4 regions of the Cytobacillus sp. Hz8 genome follow, and region 1 is predicted to be linked to each of the others. Evidence: a T-box and tRNA genes for the amino acid it is inferred to sense, from the RefSeq annotation. Region 1 holds a T-box; the other regions hold tRNA genes.
The links. The T-box of region 1 lies ahead of ileS (isoleucine--tRNA ligase). A T-box ahead of a tRNA ligase gene usually reads a tRNA of that ligase, here a tRNA-Ile.
Positions count from the first base shown of each region.

Region 2: it has a tRNA-Ile gene. The T-box ahead of ileS (isoleucine--tRNA ligase) is inferred to sense a tRNA for this amino acid. The anticodon was not compared.
Region 3: it has a tRNA-Ile gene. The T-box ahead of ileS (isoleucine--tRNA ligase) is inferred to sense a tRNA for this amino acid. The anticodon was not compared.
Region 4: it has a tRNA-Ile gene. The T-box ahead of ileS (isoleucine--tRNA ligase) is inferred to sense a tRNA for this amino acid. The anticodon was not compared.

Region 1 is NZ_JBHKFI010000004.1:45,980-51,296, forward strand. It holds gene ACE38V_RS06995 (YggS family pyridoxal phosphate-dependent enzyme) at 1-17, shown strand, start outside; gene ACE38V_RS07000 (cell division protein SepF) at 84-521, shown strand; gene ACE38V_RS07005 (YggT family protein) at 528-791, shown strand; gene ACE38V_RS07010 (YlmH family RNA-binding protein) at 883-1,656, shown strand; gene ACE38V_RS07015 (DivIVA domain-containing protein) at 1,742-2,257, shown strand; T-box leader at 2,306-2,551, shown strand; gene ileS (isoleucine--tRNA ligase) at 2,828-5,317, shown strand, end outside.
Region 2 is NZ_JBHKFI010000023.1:1,060-6,376, forward strand. It holds tRNA gene ACE38V_RS20215 (tRNA-Ser) at 18-110, shown strand; tRNA gene ACE38V_RS20220 (tRNA-Met) at 289-362, shown strand; tRNA gene ACE38V_RS20225 (tRNA-Asp) at 370-446, shown strand; tRNA gene ACE38V_RS20230 (tRNA-Phe) at 763-835, shown strand; tRNA gene ACE38V_RS20235 (tRNA-Tyr) at 849-932, shown strand; tRNA gene ACE38V_RS20240 (tRNA-Trp) at 946-1,019, shown strand; tRNA gene ACE38V_RS20245 (tRNA-His) at 1,034-1,109, shown strand; tRNA gene ACE38V_RS20250 (tRNA-Gln) at 1,594-1,668, shown strand; tRNA gene ACE38V_RS20255 (tRNA-Cys) at 1,681-1,754, shown strand; tRNA gene ACE38V_RS20260 (tRNA-Gly) at 1,768-1,841, shown strand; tRNA gene ACE38V_RS20265 (tRNA-Ile) at 1,847-1,923, shown strand; tRNA gene ACE38V_RS20270 (tRNA-Asn) at 2,081-2,155, shown strand; tRNA gene ACE38V_RS20275 (tRNA-Arg) at 2,214-2,287, shown strand; gene ACE38V_RS20280 (DeoR/GlpR family DNA-binding transcription regulator) at 2,860-3,615, opposite strand; gene ACE38V_RS20285 (iron-containing alcohol dehydrogenase) at 3,908-5,059, shown strand; gene rhaB (rhamnulokinase) at 5,276-5,317, shown strand, end outside.
Region 3 is NZ_JBHKFI010000001.1:14-5,330, forward strand. It holds partial or broken rRNA gene ACE38V_RS00005 (23S ribosomal RNA) at 1-115, shown strand, start outside; rRNA gene rrf (5S ribosomal RNA) at 192-309, shown strand; tRNA gene ACE38V_RS00015 (tRNA-Glu) at 317-391, shown strand; tRNA gene ACE38V_RS00020 (tRNA-Val) at 460-535, shown strand; tRNA gene ACE38V_RS00025 (tRNA-Thr) at 569-644, shown strand; tRNA gene ACE38V_RS00030 (tRNA-Lys) at 663-738, shown strand; tRNA gene ACE38V_RS00035 (tRNA-Leu) at 756-840, shown strand; tRNA gene ACE38V_RS00040 (tRNA-Gly) at 849-923, shown strand; tRNA gene ACE38V_RS00045 (tRNA-Arg) at 954-1,030, shown strand; tRNA gene ACE38V_RS00050 (tRNA-Ala) at 1,066-1,141, shown strand; tRNA gene ACE38V_RS00055 (tRNA-Met) at 1,162-1,235, shown strand; tRNA gene ACE38V_RS00060 (tRNA-Ser) at 1,254-1,346, shown strand; tRNA gene ACE38V_RS00065 (tRNA-Phe) at 1,518-1,590, shown strand; tRNA gene ACE38V_RS00070 (tRNA-Tyr) at 1,603-1,686, shown strand; tRNA gene ACE38V_RS00075 (tRNA-His) at 1,723-1,798, shown strand; tRNA gene ACE38V_RS00080 (tRNA-Gly) at 1,842-1,912, shown strand; tRNA gene ACE38V_RS00085 (tRNA-Ile) at 1,921-1,994, shown strand; tRNA gene ACE38V_RS00090 (tRNA-Asn) at 2,216-2,290, shown strand; gene ACE38V_RS00095 (response regulator) at 2,787-3,179, shown strand; gene ACE38V_RS00100 (cyclic di-GMP-binding domain-containing protein, MshE-related) at 3,172-4,101, shown strand; gene ACE38V_RS00105 (cation diffusion facilitator family transporter) at 4,363-5,274, shown strand.
Region 4 is NZ_JBHKFI010000009.1:343-5,659, reverse strand. It holds gene menD (2-succinyl-5-enolpyruvyl-6-hydroxy-3-cyclohexene-1-carboxylic-acid synthase) at 1-683, opposite strand, end outside; gene ACE38V_RS12320 (isochorismate synthase) at 680-2,083, opposite strand; gene ACE38V_RS12315 (1,4-dihydroxy-2-naphthoate polyprenyltransferase) at 2,476-3,405, shown strand; tRNA gene ACE38V_RS12310 (tRNA-Glu) at 3,667-3,738, opposite strand; tRNA gene ACE38V_RS12305 (tRNA-Ser) at 3,752-3,842, opposite strand; tRNA gene ACE38V_RS12300 (tRNA-Asn) at 3,846-3,920, opposite strand; tRNA gene ACE38V_RS12295 (tRNA-Ile) at 4,077-4,153, opposite strand; tRNA gene ACE38V_RS12290 (tRNA-Gly) at 4,159-4,232, opposite strand; tRNA gene ACE38V_RS12285 (tRNA-Phe) at 4,249-4,321, opposite strand; tRNA gene ACE38V_RS12280 (tRNA-Asp) at 4,494-4,570, opposite strand; tRNA gene ACE38V_RS12275 (tRNA-Met) at 4,578-4,651, opposite strand; tRNA gene ACE38V_RS12270 (tRNA-Ser) at 4,818-4,910, opposite strand; tRNA gene ACE38V_RS12265 (tRNA-Ile) at 4,925-5,001, opposite strand; tRNA gene ACE38V_RS12260 (tRNA-Met) at 5,039-5,115, opposite strand; tRNA gene ACE38V_RS12255 (tRNA-Ala) at 5,139-5,214, opposite strand; tRNA gene ACE38V_RS12250 (tRNA-Pro) at 5,230-5,306, opposite strand; tRNA gene ACE38V_RS12245 (tRNA-Arg) at 5,314-5,317, opposite strand, start outside.

The DNA.
Region 1 (5,317 bases):
CATTAGTTGGAGAATAAAATGAAACCAAAAAATTCGATAAAAGTCACTGATTATGGGTTATATATTTAAGGAGGTGTAAGAAAATGAGTTTAAAATCAAAATTTAAAACATTTTTCTTTTTAGATGATGAATATATTGATGAAGAAGAGGACATGGTCGAAGAGGAAATGGAGCCAGCCAAGCCTCATAAGCAGCAAGTTCAAAAACAAAATGTGGTCAGTTTACAAAGTGTGCAAAAATCTTCAAAGGTGGTTCTAATTGAACCGCGCGTTTATGCTGAAGCACAGGATATTGCGGATCAATTGAAAAACAGACGTGCTGTTGTAGTGAATCTGCAACGAATTGAACGAGATCAAGGAAAAAGAATCGTTGACTTCTTAAGTGGAACGGTTTATGCCATTAGTGGGGATATCCAAAGAGTGGGAACAGATATCTTTTTATGTACTCCAGACAATGTCGAAGTATCAGGGAATATTTCACAGATAATGGCTGAAAATGACTTTGAAAATACGAGGTGGTAGCATTACATGTATATTCTTCTAAGTATTTTAACGAAATTAATCGTGTATTACTCCTATGCTTTAATCATCTATATTTTGATGAGCTGGTTTCCAGGAGCGAGAGATACATCAATTGGGAGATTTTTTGAAAAAATATGTGAGCCATATTTGGAACCATTCCGACGAATCATTCCTCCATTTGGAATGATTGATTTCTCTCCAATTGTTGCCTTTTTAGTTTTACGCTTAGCATCCGGTGGTCTAAGACAATTATATTACTGGTTTCTATAAAGAAAAAGAGTATTTATTTGGAGAGCATTCACCGTCTTCATTTAATAAAAGTGAATGGTCTCTTTTCTAAATGGGTAAGGGAGCAATATAAATGAATATTTATCAGCATTTTCGACCTGAAGAACGTGACTTTATTGATTCTGTACTCCAGTGGAAGGATGATGTTGAAAACACCTTTGCCCCCAAATTAACGGATTTTCTTGACCCAAGACAACAACATATTGTCAAACTCATTATTGGTCAGGGGTCAGAAGTTCAATGTCAAATTTTTGGAGGCGCAGAAGGAACGGAAAGAAAGAGAGCTTTACTATATACTCAATATGATCAGATTGAACCTGCTGACTTCAAAATTAGCTTATATGAAATCAACTATCCAAGTAAATTTTTGAAAATCGAGCATTCCCAGGTACTGGGGACTTTGATGTCATTAGGTTTAAAGCGAGGGAAATTTGGTGATATATTGGTTCATCATGAGAGGGCTCAATTTTTTGCAACATCCGAGGTGGGTCACTATATTTTGACACAATTGAGCTCTATTGGAAGAGCAAAGGTGCAAATTGAAGAGATATCACTAGATCAAGCATTGGTGACCTTTGAGAATTGGAAGGAAGTATCTGTAACCGCCACATCATTGCGCCTAGATGTAATCCTTTCCACTGTATATCAAATTTCAAGAGCAAAGTCACAGGCTCTGATTGTTGCTGGGTTAGTCAAGGTTAATTGGACCACAATAGAAAGCTCTTCCTTTGAATGTCAAGAAAGTGATCTTCTTTCAGTTCGCGGTCTTGGAAGGTCGAAAATTCTATCGATAGAAGGAAAAACCAAAAAAGATAAATGGAAAGTGAATGTAGGAAAACAAAATTAGCCAAAATTTGCAGGATTTCTATGAAAACTGTCGAATATTAGAAAAATACATAAACAAGAGCATATCATTCAGGGAGGTGGCCTTTATGCCATTAACACCATTAGATATTCATAATAAAGAATTCAGTAAAGGTTTTCGGGGATATGATGAAGATGAAGTTAATGAATTTCTTGACCAAGTGATTAAGGACTATGAATTAATTATTCGTGAAAAGAAAGAAATGGAAGAGAAATTAAAGGATTTAAATGATCGCCTTGGTCATTTTAATAATATCGAAGAAACATTAAATAAATCGATTGTTGTCGCGCAAGAAGCAGCAGAAGAAGTGAAAAGAAATGCTCAAAAGGAAGCAAAGCTTATATTAAAAGAGGCAGAGAAAAATGCTGACCGCATCGTTAATGAATCTCTTTCTAAAGCAAGAAAAATTGCTTTGGAAATTGAAGAATTAAAAAAGCAATCTAAGGTATTCCGAACGAGATTTAAAATGCTGATTGAAGCTCAGCTCGATTTATTAAATAATGATGATTGGGACCATCTGCTTGAATATGAATTGGATGCGACCGAATTAAAATCAACGAATAAAGAAGATACTTTGGCTTGACGAATAAGCCAGAAATCGCATATAATTTCTTAACAAAAGCTAAATCATGAGTATACGATGATGGGGAGAGTACAATTTTTTCGCAAAAGTTGTAAAAGCGAGTCGGGGATGGTGAAAGCCCGAAAACTTGAAAAATTGGAAAATCACCCTTGAGTACCCAACACGAACTTCGATTATCGATTAATAGTGGAGGGCGTTTCATTCACGTTACGAATATTCGGAGTGGATGTATTTTTATTTTTCAAATGCATCTATAAGGGTGGTACCACGGGAAATAACCTTCTCGTCCCTTTTGGGATGAGGAGGTTTTTTTATTTTCCAAAGTAATTCATTCGTGATTTATCCCACTCTTAACGGACATTTTGACTCCCACTTCAAGATTCTGAGAATACGAAGAAGATAAGTGGGAGATCAACTGTCCGTAAAGGTCCGATAAGTGAAATAAGATTTTTCTTTGGGCTTCAGCCCTTAGAAAAATCAATCAGGCTTTGCGTGACTAACCATCAGTGGGGGATGAAGGAAAACCCCCACTGATGGAAGTTTCACTTTATGAAATATAGGAGGATTAAAATGGAGTACAAGGATACGTTATTAATGCCGAAAACAGAATTTCCTATGCGTGGAAATCTTCCAAAGCGCGAGCCAGAAATTCAAACTAAATGGGAAGAAATGGATATTTATGCTCGAGTTCAAGAGCACACTAAAGGGAGACCGATGTTTGTTTTACATGATGGACCTCCATATGCAAATGGAGATATCCATATGGGCCATGCGCTAAACAAAATTTTAAAGGACATGATCGTTCGATATAAGTCTATGAGCGGATATCATGCACCTTATGTACCTGGGTGGGATACTCATGGTTTACCAATTGAACAGGCTTTGACGAACAAAGGCGTAAAACGTAAGGAAATGTCCGTGGCCGAATTTCGCAAGTTATGTGAAGAGTATGCTTACGAACAAATCAACAATCAACGGGAACAATTTAAACGACTTGGTGTTCGCGCCGATTGGAATAATCCATATATCACTTTGAAACCCGAATATGAAGCGCAGCAAATTAAAGTATTCGGAGAAATGGCGAAAAAAGGATATATTTACAAAGGGAAAAAACCTGTATATTGGTCTCCATCTAGTGAATCAGCATTAGCTGAGGCCGAAATTGAATATAAAGATAAAAAGTCTGCTTCTATCTACGTAAGCTTTCAAGTTAAAGATGGAAAGAATGTTCTTGATACAGATACAAACATTGTCATTTGGACAACAACTCCATGGACGATTCCGGCGAACTTAGGGATTTCAGTTCATCCAGATTTAACCTATGTAGTGGTTTTAGTGAATGGACAAAAATATTTGGTTGCCCAAGAATTATTAGAATCTGTAACGAAAGAAATTGGTTGGGAAAATCCAGAGGTCGTACAAACAGTCAAAGGAAAAGACCTTGAATATATTGTTGCTAAACATCCTTTATATGATCGGGATTCTCTAGTCATGTTAGGGGAACACGTAACCATTGATGCTGGTACAGGTTGTGTTCATACCGCACCAGGCCATGGTGAAGACGACTTTATTATCGGACAAAAATACGGTTTAGATGTGTTATGTCCGGTCGATGATAAAGGAGTGATGACGGAAGAGGCTGTTGGCTTTGCTGGTCTATTCTATGATAAAGCCAATAAACCAATTACCGAAAAATTAGAAGAAGTAGGGGCATTATTAAAGCTTTCCTTTATTACACACTCCTACCCACATGATTGGAGAACAAAGAAACCCGTTATTTTCCGGGCAACAGCTCAATGGTTTGCTTCCATTAAAGATTTCCGTGAAGAGTTACTTCAAGCTGTTAAAGAAACCAAATGGGTTCCGGCATGGGGAGAAACCCGTTTGTTTAACATGGTTCGTGATCGTGGAGATTGGTGTATTTCCCGTCAACGTGCATGGGGTGTTCCAATTCCTGTCTTTTATGCAGAAAATGGCGATGCGATTATTTCAGATGAAACGATTGAGTATATTTCTAATCTATTCCGTGAATATGGTTCGAATGTGTGGTTTGAAAGGGATGTAAAAGACCTACTTCCTAAAGGCTTTACACATCCAAGCAGTCCAAATGGCATCTTTACGAAAGAAACAGACATTATGGATGTTTGGTTCGATTCCGGTTCTTCACATCAAGCTGTTCTTGTTGAACGAGAAGACTTGCAGAGACCAGCGGATTTATATCTAGAAGGCTCCGATCAATACCGCGGATGGTTTAACTCAAGTTTATCAACAGCGGTTGCTGTTACTGGAAAAGCTCCATATAAAGGAGTCCTTAGCCATGGATTTGCTTTAGATGGAGAAGGACGGAAGATGAGTAAATCAATTGGTAATGTTGTTATCCCTGCAAAGGTTATGAATCAGCTTGGTGCTGATATTTTAAGATTATGGGTTGCTTCTGTTGACTATCAAGCGGATGTTAGAGTATCCGATGCCATCTTGAAGCAAGTGGCAGAGGTTTACCGTAAAATTCGTAATACTTTCCGCTTCTTACTTGGAAATTTAGCAGATTTTAATCATGCAAAGGATTCTGTGCCTTATGCGAACTTAAGAGAAGTAGATCAGTTTATGCTTGTGAAATTAAATAAATTGATTAAAACGGTTCGTGATTCTTACGAAAACTATGAGTTCTCAACGATTTTCCATGCAGTTAATAACTTCTGTACGTTAGATTTAAGTGCTTTCTATTTAGACTTTGCAAAAGACGTCCTTTATATTGAAGCGGAAAATCATCCAGAAAGACGAGCCATCCAAACTGTCTTGTATGACTGTTTACTAACTTTAACGAAATTAGTGACACCAATTTTACCTCATACGGCTGATGAAGTGTGGTCCTATATTCCTCATGTTGAGGAAGTTAGTGTACAATTAACTGATTTACCTGAGTATCAGGAGCTTCCAAATGCTGAAAGTTTAGAGGAAAAATGGACAGCATTTTTGAAATTAAGAGATGACGTTTTAAAGGCTTTAGAGGAGGCACGTAATGAAAAAATTATTGGTAAATCCTTAACTGCAAAGGTTACA
Region 2 (5,317 bases), on a different contig from region 1:
TTTTTCATATGTTTTTTGGAGGAATACCCAAGTCTGGCTGAAGGGATCGGTCTTGAAAACCGACAGGCGGGTTAAACCGCGCGGGGGTTCGAATCCCTCTTCCTCCTCCATTTTATATGTCATCGCGGATGGAGCAACGAGCGTTACTCCAATGAACAATCTGCGAGTTGTACCGATTGATCCACAACTTGAGTAAGCTTTCTGAGATTGGGACAGTCATGCACAAACAAAATGCATTAACTAAACTTTATATATTATTATTATTATTATTATTATTATTATTATTATCGCGGGGTGGAGCAGTCTGGTAGCTCGTCGGGCTCATAACCCGAAGGTCGCAGGTTCAAATCCTGCCTCCGCAATCGCAATGGTCCGGTAGTTCAGTTGGTTAGAATGCCTGCCTGTCACGCAGGAGGTCGCGGGTTCGAGTCCCGTCCGGACCGCCATTTTTATCTTCTATAGGTAAGAATATGGCTTAGTAGCTCAGTCGGTAGAGCACGATCGAATAAGCTACGAAGCAAAAACAACAGCGCACAAAACGAAAGACATCTTGAATAGGCTTTCTGAGTTTTGGGCGAAGGACGAAGAAGAATTCTCTGTAGGTGAATATATATATGGCTCAGTAGCTCAGTCGGTAGAGCACGACCGAATAAGCTGCGAAGCAAAAGCTTCAGCGCACAAAACGAACGGCTACTTGAATTGACTTCCTGAGTTTTGTGTGAAGGACGAAGTGAGATTCTCTGTAGGTGAATATATTTATATGGCTCAGTAGCTCAGTCGGTAGAGCAAAGGACTGAAAATCCTTGTGTCGGCGGTTCGATTCCGTCCTGAGCCATCTTTTTTCATTTGGAGGGGTAGCGAAGTGGCTAAACGCGGCGGACTGTAAATCCGCTCCCATGGGTTCGGCGGTTCGAATCCGTCCCCCTCCACCATTAATGTCCATATAGGGGCATAGTTTAACGGTAGAACAGAGGTCTCCAAAACCTCCAGTGTGGGTTCGATTCCTACTGCCCCTGCCAATTAAATAATGATGGCGGTTGTGGCGAAGTGGTTAACGCATCGGATTGTGGTTCCGACACTCGTGGGTTCGATTCCCATCAATCGCCCCATTTTTAGAAATTACGACATTGGGTTGTTTATGATTGTGTTTTTGTGATAGAATGTGGAATGTTGAGGAATTTTCTGTAGAAGTTGTTTTGTCCCTCTGGTTTATTTATGCAGTTTAGGGGAATGTCGAAACATTAATTACAGAAGTAATTCAAAGAAACTTTTTCATTTGCAATGATTCTTTACGCAGGTAGTTTTGTTTTTAAGAAATACTCTTGAATGTTTTTTGTGGTTTAAATAAGGGTGTGTCGACATATTTAACTACAGGAGTAGTTCAAGGTAGTATATTCAGTTGCAAGTATTGTTTACGCATATGATTTTGTTTAAGAAATATTCTTGAATGGATTTTGTGGTTGTATTAAGGGAATGTCGAAACATTTAACTACAGAAGTAATTCGATGCAGCATATTCATTTGCAATTAAATGTTTCTGCGGTGCATATTCATGATGCTTACTCGAGGGAGTAATTTCATGGAGATTCTTCAGTGGGCTATAGCCAAGCGGTAAGGCAACGGACTTTGACTCCGTCATGCGTAGGTTCGAATCCTGCTAGCCCAGCCAATTTTATAATAAGGCAGCATAGCCAAGTGGTAAGGCAGAGGTCTGCAAAACCTTCACCACCGGTTCAAATCCGGTTGCTGCCTCCATTTTTATCATAATGCGGGTGTAGTTTAGTGGTAAAACTACAGCCTTCCAAGCTGTTGTCGTGAGTTCGATTCTCATCACCCGCTCCATTTAGGGGCCTATAGCTCAGCTGGTTAGAGCGCACGCCTGATAAGCGTGAGGTCGATGGTTCGAGTCCATTTAGGCCCACCATATTATTTTATTTCGCAGTAGCTCAGTGGTAGAGCAACGAGCATCTCTCCGATGAATATGCTTCGAGTTGTACTCATCGAGCCACTACTTGGATAAGCTTTCTGAGATGAGGACATTCGGCAAAGCTTTCTGAGATTTAGGAATGAAAACTTATTATTCCGCAGTAGCTCAGTGGTAGAGCATTCGGCTGTTAACCGAACGGTCGTAGGTTCGAATCCTACCTGCGGAGCCATTTATATATTAGGGTAATGGTTTTGGAAAAATTCCGTTATTCTCCATACATATCTAATGCGCCTTTAGCTCAGCTGGATAGAGCATACGCCTTCTAAGCGTACGGTCAGAGGTTCGAATCCTCTAAGGCGCGTAACAAGAGGGTACCCAAGGCAAAAAGCTTTTTGGTATTCTCTTTTTATTTGGATGATCCGATTTTAAATTATACAACTAAAGTGTGATACTAAAAGGAGAAGTGGAATGGCCTAAACTGGCTGTCCAACTTCTCTTTTTTTATTTGGTCGGGAGATCTTTAAAAAGAATAAACAAGTAAACTTTATGATTTAGAAAATATAAAGTTAGGTTTGGTACTCCGTTTATTCGCGGTCATCTTTTTATATGAGATTTTGAAAAAAGTACCCTCGTTTTCTATAAAATGCTCGCGAAACTACTAAAATATGCACAAAAAATTAGAAATGCCCGCGGAAAAGTGGCATTATTATCATTCAAAAGGAGGCGTGATCTTGATTATTCGCGACTTCCCAAATTTATTCGCGAAAATCCAAGGTTTATTCGCGACTTTTTAAATTTATTCGCGAAAATGACCAATTTATTCGCGACTGTCTTTTATATTCGCGATTTTGAAAAAATATTCGTGAGCACCCTCCACTATTCTCAAAAATCGATCTCCTCTACATTCAACACTCGCCGCAAAAATCAGTTAACTCAATAAATCACCGTTACATTTTGATCATGTAAATACTTAATCCACTCATCAGTAGGTTTTTGATCCGTGACGAGGTAATCGATTTCCTTAAATGACATAAAGCTGACAAAGGCGATGTTGTCAAATTTGGTGTGGTCTAATAGCAGCATGGTTTTTCCGGCTTGATAGATCATGGCTTTTTTTAGCTCTGAGTCAGGTTCGTTTGAGTCAGTTATGTCTTTTTCTTTATCAATACCTTTGCAGCTGATGATAGCTAAGTCGGTATTGTATTTATGTACGGTTTCTTGGGGAATGGAGCCGACAAGGGAAAAGGAATGTGGCCGCAGTATTCCACCAGTTGAAATGATGCGCAGCTTATCGCTGTTTATTTCATTTAATATCTTGACTGAATTCGTTATGATTGTGATGTTTTGTTTTTCGGTTAGCAATTTGACTAATTCGTAGCAAGTGGAACTCGAATCAACAAATAGGGAGTCATGATCGCTAATATAATTGAGTGCTTTTTGGGCAATTTCCTGCTTTGTTTGTAAATTTTGGTCACTTCTTGCAACAAAGGGAAGGTCCTCATTGGTGTGTTGATTAATGATCGCTCCTCCATAAGTTCGAGTAACGAGTCCTTCTTTTTCAAGTTTTTCTAAATCTCTTCTAATGGTTTCCTCTGTTACATTAAAGCGCTTGCTTAAATCGGAAACCAACACTCTTTTATCTATTTGAATAATCTCTATGACTCTTTGCCGTCTTTCAATAGGTAACACGGTAGAATTCCCCCTCAGATGAGTTGAGTACTATATCATTATTATAGCAAAAAATGTGGTTTTTGTACTAGTGTACTTGGAAAAACAAATAAAAACAACAAGAAAATGAGAAGATATGGTGAAAATACAACATGAACAAAGAAAATCATGTATGTTTTTGTTGACTTTCAAATAATCAAAATTTATTATTTAGTTAGGCAATAAAAAAGATGTTTTTTCCTTTTTTTTATCATTATTTGTGAATCATTGAGCAATAAATAATCAAAACAATATGATTTGGAGGCTGATCTTAATGAGTGGACATGTTCTATTTGTACCAAGCACAAACCTTATGGGAAGAGGATGTTTAGCTGAAGTTGGACCGTTTATCAAAGATATTGGCAAGAAAAAGGCATTAGTGGTAACAGATAAATTTTTGATGAAAAGTGGAATTGCGGATAGAGTTATTTCGGTTTTAAAGGAAGCCGAGATTGACTATGTGGTGTATGATGATGTGAAACCAAATCCATCAACAAGCACAGTCTATACTGGTGTTGATATCTATAAGGAAAATCAATGTGAATTATTAGTATCGATTGGTGGAGGCTCCCCACAGGACACAGCCAAAGCCATTGGTCTTTACATTACAAACGGTGGAGATATTCGAGATTATGAAGGGGTCAATAAAACCAAGAATAAATCTGTACCGATTGTAGCAATCAATACAACAGCAGGAACATCCAGCGAATTTACCATCAATTATGTTATTACGGATGAAGAGCGCAGTGTCAAAATGGTGATGGTTGATAAAAACAGCTTAGTAACAATTTCTGTAAATGATCCGGAATTAATGATAGGCAAACCAGCTGATTTAACAGCCGCAACAGGAATGGACGCGTTGACCCATGCAATTGAAGCGATTGTGACACCAGGTGCTTATACGGTTACAGACGCGATGGCGTTATCAGCGGTTGAAATCATTTTTAATTATCTTCCAAGAGCGGTGAAGGATGGGCATGATATTGAGGCTCGTGAACAAATGGCCTATGTGATGTTTCTAGGTGGAGTGGCGTTTAATAATGCTGGTTTAGGGTTTGTTCATGCGATGGCCCATCAATTAGGCGGAATGTACGACTTACCTCATGGGGTTTGCAACGCAATGCTTTTGCCAATTGTGGAACAGGAAAATGCGAAACGGAATCCCGTGAAATTTAGAGCGATTGCCAAAGCGATTGGAATAGAGGTTGCGGACAAGACCGATGAACAATGTGCGGATGCTGTTATTGAAGCGATCAAAGGACTGTCTAAAGAAGTAGGAATTCCATCTGTCCTTTCTGAATTAGGCGTAAACGAAGTGAATTTGGACAAGCTCGCTGAAAATGCATTGCTAGATGCCTGTGCACCGGGAAATCCATTCCAACCTACAAAAGAAGAAGTCATTGAAATGTTTAAAGAAATTATCTAAGAAAACAACTTGAATGTTGAACATTCTGCTCATCTGTTGTGATTTTCAACAGATGAGCTGTTTTTTGATAAAATTATCCGACTTTTGTGGAATTCATTCATTAGAAACAAAATGTTCAAAGAAAAAACAAAAAATAATGTTGTTTTATCTTTGTTTATGTTGTATTATGTTGTTGAAAACAAAGAAATGTTAGTTCTCAGAGGAAGTGGTGATCTAGTGACATATATTGCCGTCGATATTGGAGCATCCAGTGGACGC
Region 3 (5,317 bases), on a different contig from region 1:
TTCCCATAGCGCAAGCTAGTAAGATCCCTGAAAGATGATCAGGTAGATAGGTTTGAGGTGGAAGCGTGGCGACACGTGGAGCTGACAAATACTAATCGATCGAGGACTTAACCAAATAGATTACATGGATTTCTTTCTTCTTCTTGAACATTATCTAGTTTTGAGAGAACAAACTCTCAAGTGAATACAAGTCTGGTGGCGATAGCGAGAAGGTCACACCCGTTCCCATACCGAACACGGAAGTTAAGCTTCTCAGCGCCGATGGTAGTTGGGGGCTCTCCCCCTGTGAGAGTAGGACGCCCGCCAGGCTAAAATTGGCCCCTTGGTCAAGCGGTTAAGACACCGCCCTTTCACGGCGGTAACACGGGTTCGAATCCCGTAGGGGTCACCATTTAAAGGAAGGCATGCTAAAAGCGCGACGTCCTGTCGCAACGCATGCACTAGCACGTCCTGTGCGTTGGAGGATTAGCTCAGCTGGGAGAGCATCTGCCTTACAAGCAGAGGGTCGGCGGTTCGAGCCCGTCATCCTCCACCATATAAAATATTGTTAATGTTTTTGTATTCAGATGCCGGTGTAGCTCAACTGGTAGAGCAACTGAATCGTAATCAGTAGGTTGGGGGTTCAAGTCCTCTCGCCGGCACCATATCAAATTATTTTTTAAGAGCCATTAGCTCAGTAGGTAGAGCATCTGACTTTTAATCAGAGGGTCGAAGGTTCGAGTCCTTCATGGCTCACCATTATACATTTCAAATACGCGGGTGTGGCGGAATTGGCAGACGCACCAGACTTAGGATCTGGCGCCGCAAGGCGTGGGGGTTCGACTCCCTTCACCCGCACCATTAAGCGCGCGGAAGTAGTTCAGTGGTAGAACATCACCTTGCCAAGGTGGGGGTCGCGGGTTCGAACCCCGTCTTCCGCTCCAGTTTTTAAATGATTAATTTAACTAAAATTTGCGCCCATAGCTCAATTGGATAGAGCGTCTGACTACGGATCAGAAGGTTGCGGGTTCGACTCCTACTGGGCGCGCCATTAAAAAAATATTTTTTTAGAAAATCTTTATTATTGGGGGCTTAGCTCAGCTGGGAGAGCGCCTGCTTTGCACGCAGGAGGTCAGCGGTTCGATCCCGCTAGTCTCCACCATTCATTATATTAATAAATATGGCGGCGTAGCTCAGCTGGCTAGAGCGTACGGTTCATACCCGTGAGGTCGGGGGTTCGATCCCCTCTGCCGCTACTATTATTATATATATTTGGAGGAATACCCAAGTCTGGCTGAAGGGATCGGTCTTGAAAACCGACAGGCGGGTTAAACCGCGCGGGGGTTCGAATCCCTCTTCCTCCGCCATCATATAATTTAACAATGCTTAATGGCTCAGTAGCTCCAGTCGGTAGAGCACGACCGAGTAAGCTGCGAAGCAAAGGCATCAGCACACAAAACGAAAGGCTTCTTGAATAAACTTCCTGAGTTTTGGGTGAAGGACGAAGTGGAATTAACTGTAGGTGAATATTTTTATATGGCTCAGTAGCTCAGTCGGTAGAGCAAAGGACTGAAAATCCTTGTGTCGGCGGTTCGATTCCGTCCTGAGCCATCTTTTTTATTTGGAGGGGTAGCGAAGTGGCTAAACGCGGCGGACTGTAAATCCGCTCCCTTGGGTTCGGCGGTTCGAATCCGTCCCCCTCCACCACTATTTGCTTCTGACTATGAGAGTTGGAAAATAATGGCGGTCGTGGCGAAGTGGTTAACGCATCGGATTGTGGCTCCGACACTCGTGGGTTCGATTCCCATCGATCGCCCCATTATATTTAAGAGCGAAAATCCTAATAGAATTGTCACTGTTCTGCGGGTGTAGTTTAGTGGTAAAACCACAGCCTTCCAAGCTGTTGTCGTGGGTTCGATTCCCATCACCCGCTTTCCATATGGGCCTATAGCTCAGCTGGTTAGAGCGCACGCCTGATAAGCGTGAGGTCGATGGTTCAAGTCCATTTAGGCCCATTTTCTTTTAGAAATACTTTGCTTTTTAGAAAATGATTATGTATAATTGTTTTTTGTGATATTTTGAAAGAGTATTCCGCAGTAGCTCAGTGGTAGAGCAACGAGCATCTCTCCAATGAATATACTTCGAGTTGTACTCATCGAGCCGCTACTTGGATAAGCTTCCTGAGATGAGGACATTCGGCAAAGCTTTCCGAGTTTTAGGAACGAAAACTTATTATTCCGCAGTAGCTCAGTGGTAGAGCATTCGGCTGTTAACCGAACGGTCGTAGGTTCGAATCCTACCTGCGGAGCCATTTTATTAAAAAGATAAAACCAAGCTTTCGTTATTTTTGATTAGCTTGTTTTTTTGATTTAATTAAATTCCTCGATATTCTTGAATACTTTGACTAATTCTTCCTGTGCCATAGCAATGAGTACAGGTTTTTTTAATTATAAGATATTTTTTTATATAACCTACTCCATTACACTTATAGCATAATCCAATTATTTTCATTGTTATTCATCTCCTCCAAAACAAACTCATTAACAGTATGAATTAGAAAAGGAATTATTATACAAAAAATAGAAAAGGATCAAATGAATGTTTTAGGCCAAAAGACTTTAATATTCTCCAAAAATCGACAAAAAGCAGGAATATTCTTCGATTATAAAAAGGATTTTGGCCCTCTAATCTCGAAATTTAATGAATAAGGAATTCCAACCTAAAATCCTTATTATTTCATTCTTTGATGTTGTCATTGTTCCAGATTGCGTATGAAAAGTTCATTATCTGTTAGGAGTTGAGCATCTATGGAGAATAATTTAAAAGTGATTATCTGTGATGATTCCATGCTAATTCGGAAAAAGTTTATTGGCCTCTTAGAAAAATGTAAGTGTAAAGAGATTTTAGAAGCAGTTAATGGTCAAGTAGTGATTGAATTAGTTAAGGAACATCGTCCGGATCTTGTTTTCTTGGATATTGTTATGCCTGATAAGGATGGAATGGAAGCCTTGAAGGAAATTATGGAATTTGATTCAAATATCAAGGTTGTGATGGCCTCATCAGCCGGAACAAAGGATCACTTAAAGAGATCTTTACAGCTTGGAGCATATGATTTTATACAGAAGCCAGTCTCTCTCGATGCTGTTGCAAGCATCATTGAAAAGATATTAAAAGAAAGAGAGGAGACTGCACATGTTTAGTCAATATTTTGGTCATTATCTATTAAACAGTGGATTAATAACAGCCGAGCAGCTTAAAGAAGCTTTAGAGAAGCAAGGGACCACTCATGTCAAAATTGGTGTCATGGCTGTTGATGAAGGTTATATGACTGCCTCGCAGGTTGAAGAGGTTCATGAAAAGCAAAGACAAATGGATAAACGCTTTGGCGAGATCGCAGTTGAATTGGGGTATTTGACGGATGAACAAGTAAATCAAATGCTATCTGCGCAAAAGCAGGATCATTTATTATTAGCTCAGGCACTTGTTGATCAAGGTTTCATGACTATTGAACAATATTCGAGTGCACTTTCTGATTATAAAGTCAAACACAGTTTAACAGATGATAAATTTGAAGCAATCAAAAGTGGGGATATTGAAGCACTGGTTGAGAATTCTATTAATATAATGGATTTAGGAAATAAGGACTATATTATTCAATACATCTCCTTGTTTGCTAAAAATATAATTCGTTTTATAGATAATCAAGTTTACTTAGAAGTGCATGGATTAGATCAACCATTTAATTATGATTGGGTTGTTCATCAAGATATAGTAGGAGAAAAGACTCTTTATACTGCAATAGCGGCTAATGAAGATGTATTTCTTGAAATTGCTTCTGCATATGCAGAAGAACAATTAACTGAAATAGATGAGCTGGCAAAGGCATCCGTCAGTGAGTTTTTGAATTTACATAATGGTATCTTCCTTGTCAATATGTCGAATCAAGGATGTGAGTTAGAAATGAAGCCGCAACAGGTGACTCATCATTCAGAGATTCAAGGTGAAGCAACGAGTTATATTCTAAAAGTGCAAACAACAAAGGGAACTTTTTCTTTGCTTCTTTCCCAAAATCTTGAGAAAATCCATATTCATTCAATAGATGATTCTCAAGCTTTCGCTTAAATCCATAGGAAATGTGAAAATCGAGTTGTTTTAAAAGCGTTGTTGAATTTATTTCAGCAACGCTTTTCTTTTTTTCTTAAATCACATGAAAGGTACTCATTCAATGGGAAAAATAGCGGTAAAAATAATTGGGGATTTTTTGTTGATTTTTGCATGACGTTGTAGCATAATTTGAATATGAACATATACTCATATAGAACTGTTATAAAAGACAATGATGATTTAAAGGATAAAGTATGAGAGGGAAAGGAGAGAATTAAGATGGGTCATGATCATAATCACGAACATCATCATCATAGTCCTGTAAATTATGGGTTTGCATTTGGATTTGGGATTATATTAAATATTTTATTTATTATTGTTGAAGTGGTCTATGGTATCGTAGGAGATTCTTTAGCATTGCTGGCTGATGCTGGTCATAATTTAAGTGATGTATTAGGATTATTAATTGCATGGATTGCTGTATGGTTAGGAAAGAAAGCTCCCACTTCAAAGCGGACATATGGATTTAAGAAGAGTTCTATCCTAGCCGCATTATTTAATGCTGTTTTTCTACTAGTAGCTATTGGGGCAATAGCTTGGGAAGCCATTCAAAGGTTTTCATCTCCTTCTCCGGTTGAAGGAGGAATCATTATATCCGTAGCTTTGGTTGGTATCGTCATTAATTCGATTACCGCTTTGTTATTTATGAAAGGGAGTAAAGATGATCTAAATATTCGAGGCGCCTTTTTACATATGGTTGCCGACGCAGTCGTTTCATTGGGAGTTGTGATTTCAGGTTTTATTGTACTCTGGACAGGGTGGAATTGGATGGATCCTTTAATGAGCTTAGTCATTGTGATTGTGATATTTATTGGAACGTGGGGATTATTACGTGAATCCATTAATTTATCTTTAGACGCTGTTCCAAATGGTATTGATGTTAATCAAATTCAGCAGTACCTGAAAGATATCCCTACTGTGGTAGACGTTCATGATTTACATGTTTGGGGAATGAGTACGACGGAGCCGGCTTTAACGGTCCATCTTATTCGTTCAGACATTACTGATAATGATGTTCTCCTTCAAAAAATAAGTATGGAGCTACATGATCGTTTTGGAATTGAACATACCACAATCCAAATTGAGAAGGGGACTTATGATTGCTTACAGGCTCCGATCGGTTCAATTTAAACTAAAATAGATTTAATTATAAAGTGAAACTTCCATCAGTGGG
Region 4 (5,317 bases), on a different contig from region 1:
ACAATAATTCCATTTTCATATCGCTCGATAAGCTTTGCATAATGTTGAGCTTGTTGATCCGTCATCGTTAACTTTGTATCTTCAATATGTACATAGTGCTCAGTACGTTCAGCAAATGTAAATAAATCCTCCTGCTCAAGATTAGGAATCAGTGGTTCCCGTAATGGAAAATTCAAATGAACCGGACCGGCTGGTGCACGTAAAGCCGTAGCAGCTGCCCGAGCACATGAGATCCTCGCATATCGAATCATTTCAGTTGTGTTTTCAGGTGGAGCCATCTCCACAAACCATTTTACATGTTTGCCATATAGATCGATTTGATCAATGGCCTGCGGTGCGCCTACATCTCTTAGTTCATGAGGGCGATCTGCTGTTAAAACAATCAATGGCACCCGTGAATAATGGGCTTCAACTATAGCCGGATAATAATTAGCTGTTGCCGTACCTGAAGTACAGAGAATTGCGACCGGCTTATAAGTGGCCTTTGCCATTCCTAGTGCAAAAAAGGCAGCTGAGCGTTCATCCACATGAATGTGAACTTTAAGATCCTTATGTTCAGCCATAACCATAGCAATAGGAGTGGAACGTGAGCCTGGGCTCACCACCACATCCTTTACCCCACAATTCACTAACTCCGCTACAAAGGCGGAAATATATGATGTTAAAGCTTCTTGATGATTCATAAATTTACTCCTCCAAGAGCTGAGAGCATCGGCTTAAATTTAATATTTGTCTCTAAATATTCGCTCTCAGCGTTTGAATCTTTCACAATGCCACATCCCGCAAATAGAGAAGCCTCATTTCCCTGAATTAAAGCAGAACGAATCGCAACGGCAAACTCACCATTTTCCTTATAATCCATCCACCCAATGGGTCCAGCATAGAAGCCCCGATCTAATTCTTCGATTTCTCTAATCATTTTGACTGCCTCTTGTTTAGGCAATCCTCCTAATGCAGGTGTAGGATGTAATTTCTCTACCAATTTTAAAATGGAAGTATTTTTATCAGATATTCCTCGAACAGGTGTATACAAATGTTGAATATCCCGAATGGTAAGTAATTTTGGGTGATTAGGGATTTCAACTGTTTCACAAACCGATTCCATGGCATCTCGAATCATTTCAACTACATATTGATGTTCCTTCAAATTCTTCGAATCATTTAAAAGTGCTTGTCCAAGCTCTTCATCTTCAGCTTGACTCTTTCCTCTGCCAATTGAACCTGCCAAGCATGTTGACAGAAAAGTTGAACCAGTCTTTTTAATCAATCTTTCAGGGGAAGCACCAATAAAACAATCCCCACCTGTTTCAAAGGCAAAAATAAAGCTATCTCTTTGCTCACCTAAAAGATGCTCTAACACCATTTCAATTGATACATCTTTATCAAAATAAAGCCTTAGCTCTCTTGCTAAAACCGTTTTTTTCAAAGTTCCCTCATTTAACCGTTGAACAAGATTTGTAACTGCCTGCTTCCATTCCGCTGGATTAATTTCTTTTTTTTCAACAATCCTTGCATTTTCTACCGTTGAATTTTGGGAAATGAAATGGATTAGTGCTTGTCTTTCAATCATAGTTTTTTCATATAACTGAAAATCATCATGCTGAGTACATAATATATTTGTTGTAAGATACCCTTGCCCATCCACGATTGTTAATAAATATTTAGGAATATGAAATTGGGTATCATCAAACTTAGACCATAATTCTGTCTTCTTCTTCAAAGGATCAAAAGAAAAACCACCAAACATGATAGGTCCGACACTATTCACGCTATATTCATTGTAAATAAGTGCTTGTTCTATTAAGCGCTTCCGTTCTCTCTCAACATGAAAAAAGCGGTCAGTACCCTGATCCGATTGTATTTTCTTACATATTCCAATTCCAACTAAATACGTTTGGCTCTCCGTATCTTTCCAAAAAAAGCGTTCTCCTAAATTCATTTTATTTCCTGATGTAAAAAACTTTAGAGGATTAATCAAATCAATCTTCTGTACTTCACTAACTAAAACAGATTTAAGAGAACTAGCTCTTTTGATGGCTTCTTGGATCCCTTCCTTTAAATCCGTATCATGCATGGTAACCAAAAAAATCCCTCCAAATAACAGTATCTCAACTGTTATCGTACCTTTTAGACTTATTTTAATTTACACCTCAATACAAGGCTATGTCAATCTTCACAACTAGTTCAACCCTAGTTTTTTCATTATTATATATCATTCCATTTTTGCCTATTCTTTTATCGGCGAAACAAATAATAAGATAATAATGATGTAAAGTTTATTCTTTCACATATTTTATAATAAAAAATCGTACAGACATTGAGGTTCAAAAATTGTCATTGACACCTCTTATTATATTACCTAAACTTAAAATTGTAACCAAATAGTCAAAAATATATTTCTATATCATTTTGATTATTTCGCTATTATATAATAAATTTTTTTGATTTGAATACAAATCTAAAGGGGAGAGTTATATGCAAATACAAGTGCAGACAAGTTCTTCACCTGTAGTAAGCAAAGGCTGGAAAGTATGGTGGAAAATGACCCGACCACATACATTAACAGCTGCATTTGTGCCTGTACTACTTGGAACTGCATTAGCACTTTATTATACGAAGATAAATATTGGCTTATTTCTTGCCATGTTATTCGCGAGCTTACTCATTCAAATTGCCACCAATTTATTCAACGAATATTACGACTTTGTTAGAGGACTAGATCATGAAGAATCTGTTGGAATTGGTGGAACCATCGTCCGTGACGGGTTTAAGCCGAAAACGGTCATGATAATTGCACTAGGTCTGTATGGAATATCCATCTTAATTGGAGTTTTTATTTGTATGAACTCCAGCTGGTGGTTAGCCTTAGTTGGTCTTATTGCCATGGCCATTGGCTATCTATATACCGGAGGTCCAATGCCCATTGCTTATACTCCTTTTGGAGAACTGATGGCAGGATTTTTTATGGGAATGCTCATTATTTTGATTTCTTTCTTTATCCAAACCGGAAATGTCACTACTTTTAGTATCCTCATTTCTGTCCCGATTTTCATTCTTGTCGGCGCGATTCTACTTGCTAACAATATTCGAGATTTAGATGGAGATAAAGAATTTGGACGAAAAACCGTGGCAATCCTATTAGGAAGAAAAAAAGCCATTTATTTATTAGCTGGAATGTTTGGTATATCCTATTTATTCGTTTTAACTTTAATCTTATTAGGCGTTGCTTCACCTTGGCTTCTTATTGTCATACTAAGCGTTCCTAAGGCTGTTAAAGCAATTAAAGGATTTATAGGAAAAACCATGCCAATTCAAATGATTCCTGCCATGAAAGCCACAGCACAAACCAATACATTCTTTGGTTTACTTCTATCCGTTGGATTATTAATCGGCACATTTATTTGAATTAAAAACGAGGGTAACGATTATGTTATCCTCGTTTTTACTGCTATCTGATTGAGGATTATTGTTTACCTGTAATATGGCTTTATTTCCTTGTTCTTAAATCATTTCCATGGATAAAGGAGTACTTTTCACCTTTATCCATGGAAAGTTTCTTAATAATGATCAGCACTTCATGAATTAGAGTATACCTTGTAAAATGATTTTCTCAATCTATAAAAAATACAAAAAAACTGCTGAAATAAATTCAACAGTTTTTTTGTATGACCCGTATGGGAATCGAACCCATGTTACCGCCGTGAAAGGGCGGTGTCTTAACCGCTTGACCAACGGGCCGATAAAATTCATATGGCGGAGAAGGAGGGATTTGAACCCTCGCGCCGGTCACCCGACCTACACCCTTAGCAGGGGCGCCTCTTCAGCCTCTTGAGTACTTCCCCATATGGCTCCGCAGGTAGGATTCGAACCTACGACCGTTCGGTTAACAGCCGAATGCTCTACCACTGAGCTACTGCGGAATAACTAGTACACGTTCCTAAGCCTTGATTAACTTTGCCGAATGTCCTCATCTCAGAAAGCCTATCCAAGGAGCGGCTCGATGAGTACAACTCGAAGCATATTCATTGAAGAATCGCTCGTTGCTCTACCACTGAGCTACTGCAGAATAATATATATGGTGGGCCTAAATGGACTCGAACCATCGACCTCACGCTTATCAGGCGTGCGCTCTAACCAGCTGAGCTATAGGCCCCTAAATGGAGCGGGTGATGAGAATCGAACTCACGACAACAGCTTGGAAGGCTGTGGTTTTACCACTAAACTACACCCGCTTATTTATATTAAAGATGGCTCAGGACGGAATCGAACCGCCGACACAAGGATTTTCAGTCCTTTGCTCTACCGACTGAGCTACTGAGCCATATAAAATTATTCACCTACAGGTATTTCCTCTTTGTCCTTCGCCCAAAACTCAGGAAGTCCATTCAGGGAGCTGTTCGTTTTGTGCGCTGATGCTTTTGCTTCGTAGCTTATTCGGTCGTGCTCTACCGACTGAGCTACTGAGCCATATTCTTACCTATAGAAGATATAAATGGCGGTCCGGACGGGACTCGAACCCGCGACCTCCTGCGTGACAGGCAGGCATTCTAACCAGCTGAACTACCGGACCATTGCGATTGCGGAGGCAGGATTTGAACCTGCGACCTTCGGGTTATGAGCCCGACGAGCTACCAGACTGCTCCACCCCGCGATAATAGTATTAAATATTATTTTACTTATGCATAATGTTCCTGCAAGATATGACCGCCCTGATTTCAGTATGCTTATTCAAGATGCTACTCAATCAGTGCGCTGTTGTGGATTCGATGAGGATTATTCAACGTGCTCCACCCCGCGATAATAATACTTATGATAAGTGGCGGAGGAAGAGGGATTCGAACCCCCGCGCGGTTTAACCCGCCTGTCGGTTTTCAAGACCGATCCCTTCAGCCAGACTTGGGTATTCCTCCACTTATAATAAAATTGGTGGACCTTGTAGGACTCGAACCTACGACCGGACGGTTATGAGCCGTCTGCTCTAACCAGCTGAGCTAAAGGTCCAGATTGCTTGATATCTGTTTAAATTATATAAAATATTTGGTAGCGGCGGAGGGGATCGAACCCACGACCTCACGGGTATGAACCGTACGCTCTAGCCAGCTGAGCTACGCCGCTAAATATAATTATTCTGAATTGAATGGTGGAGACTAGCGGGATCGAACCGCTGACCTCCTGCGTGCAAAGCAGGCGCTCTCCCAGCTGAGCTAAGCCCCCATACGAGAAGAAAAATGGTCGGGAAGACAGGATTCGAACCTGCGACCCCTTGGTCCCAAACCAAGTGCTCTACCAAGCTGAGCTACTTCCCGAAATAAACGCG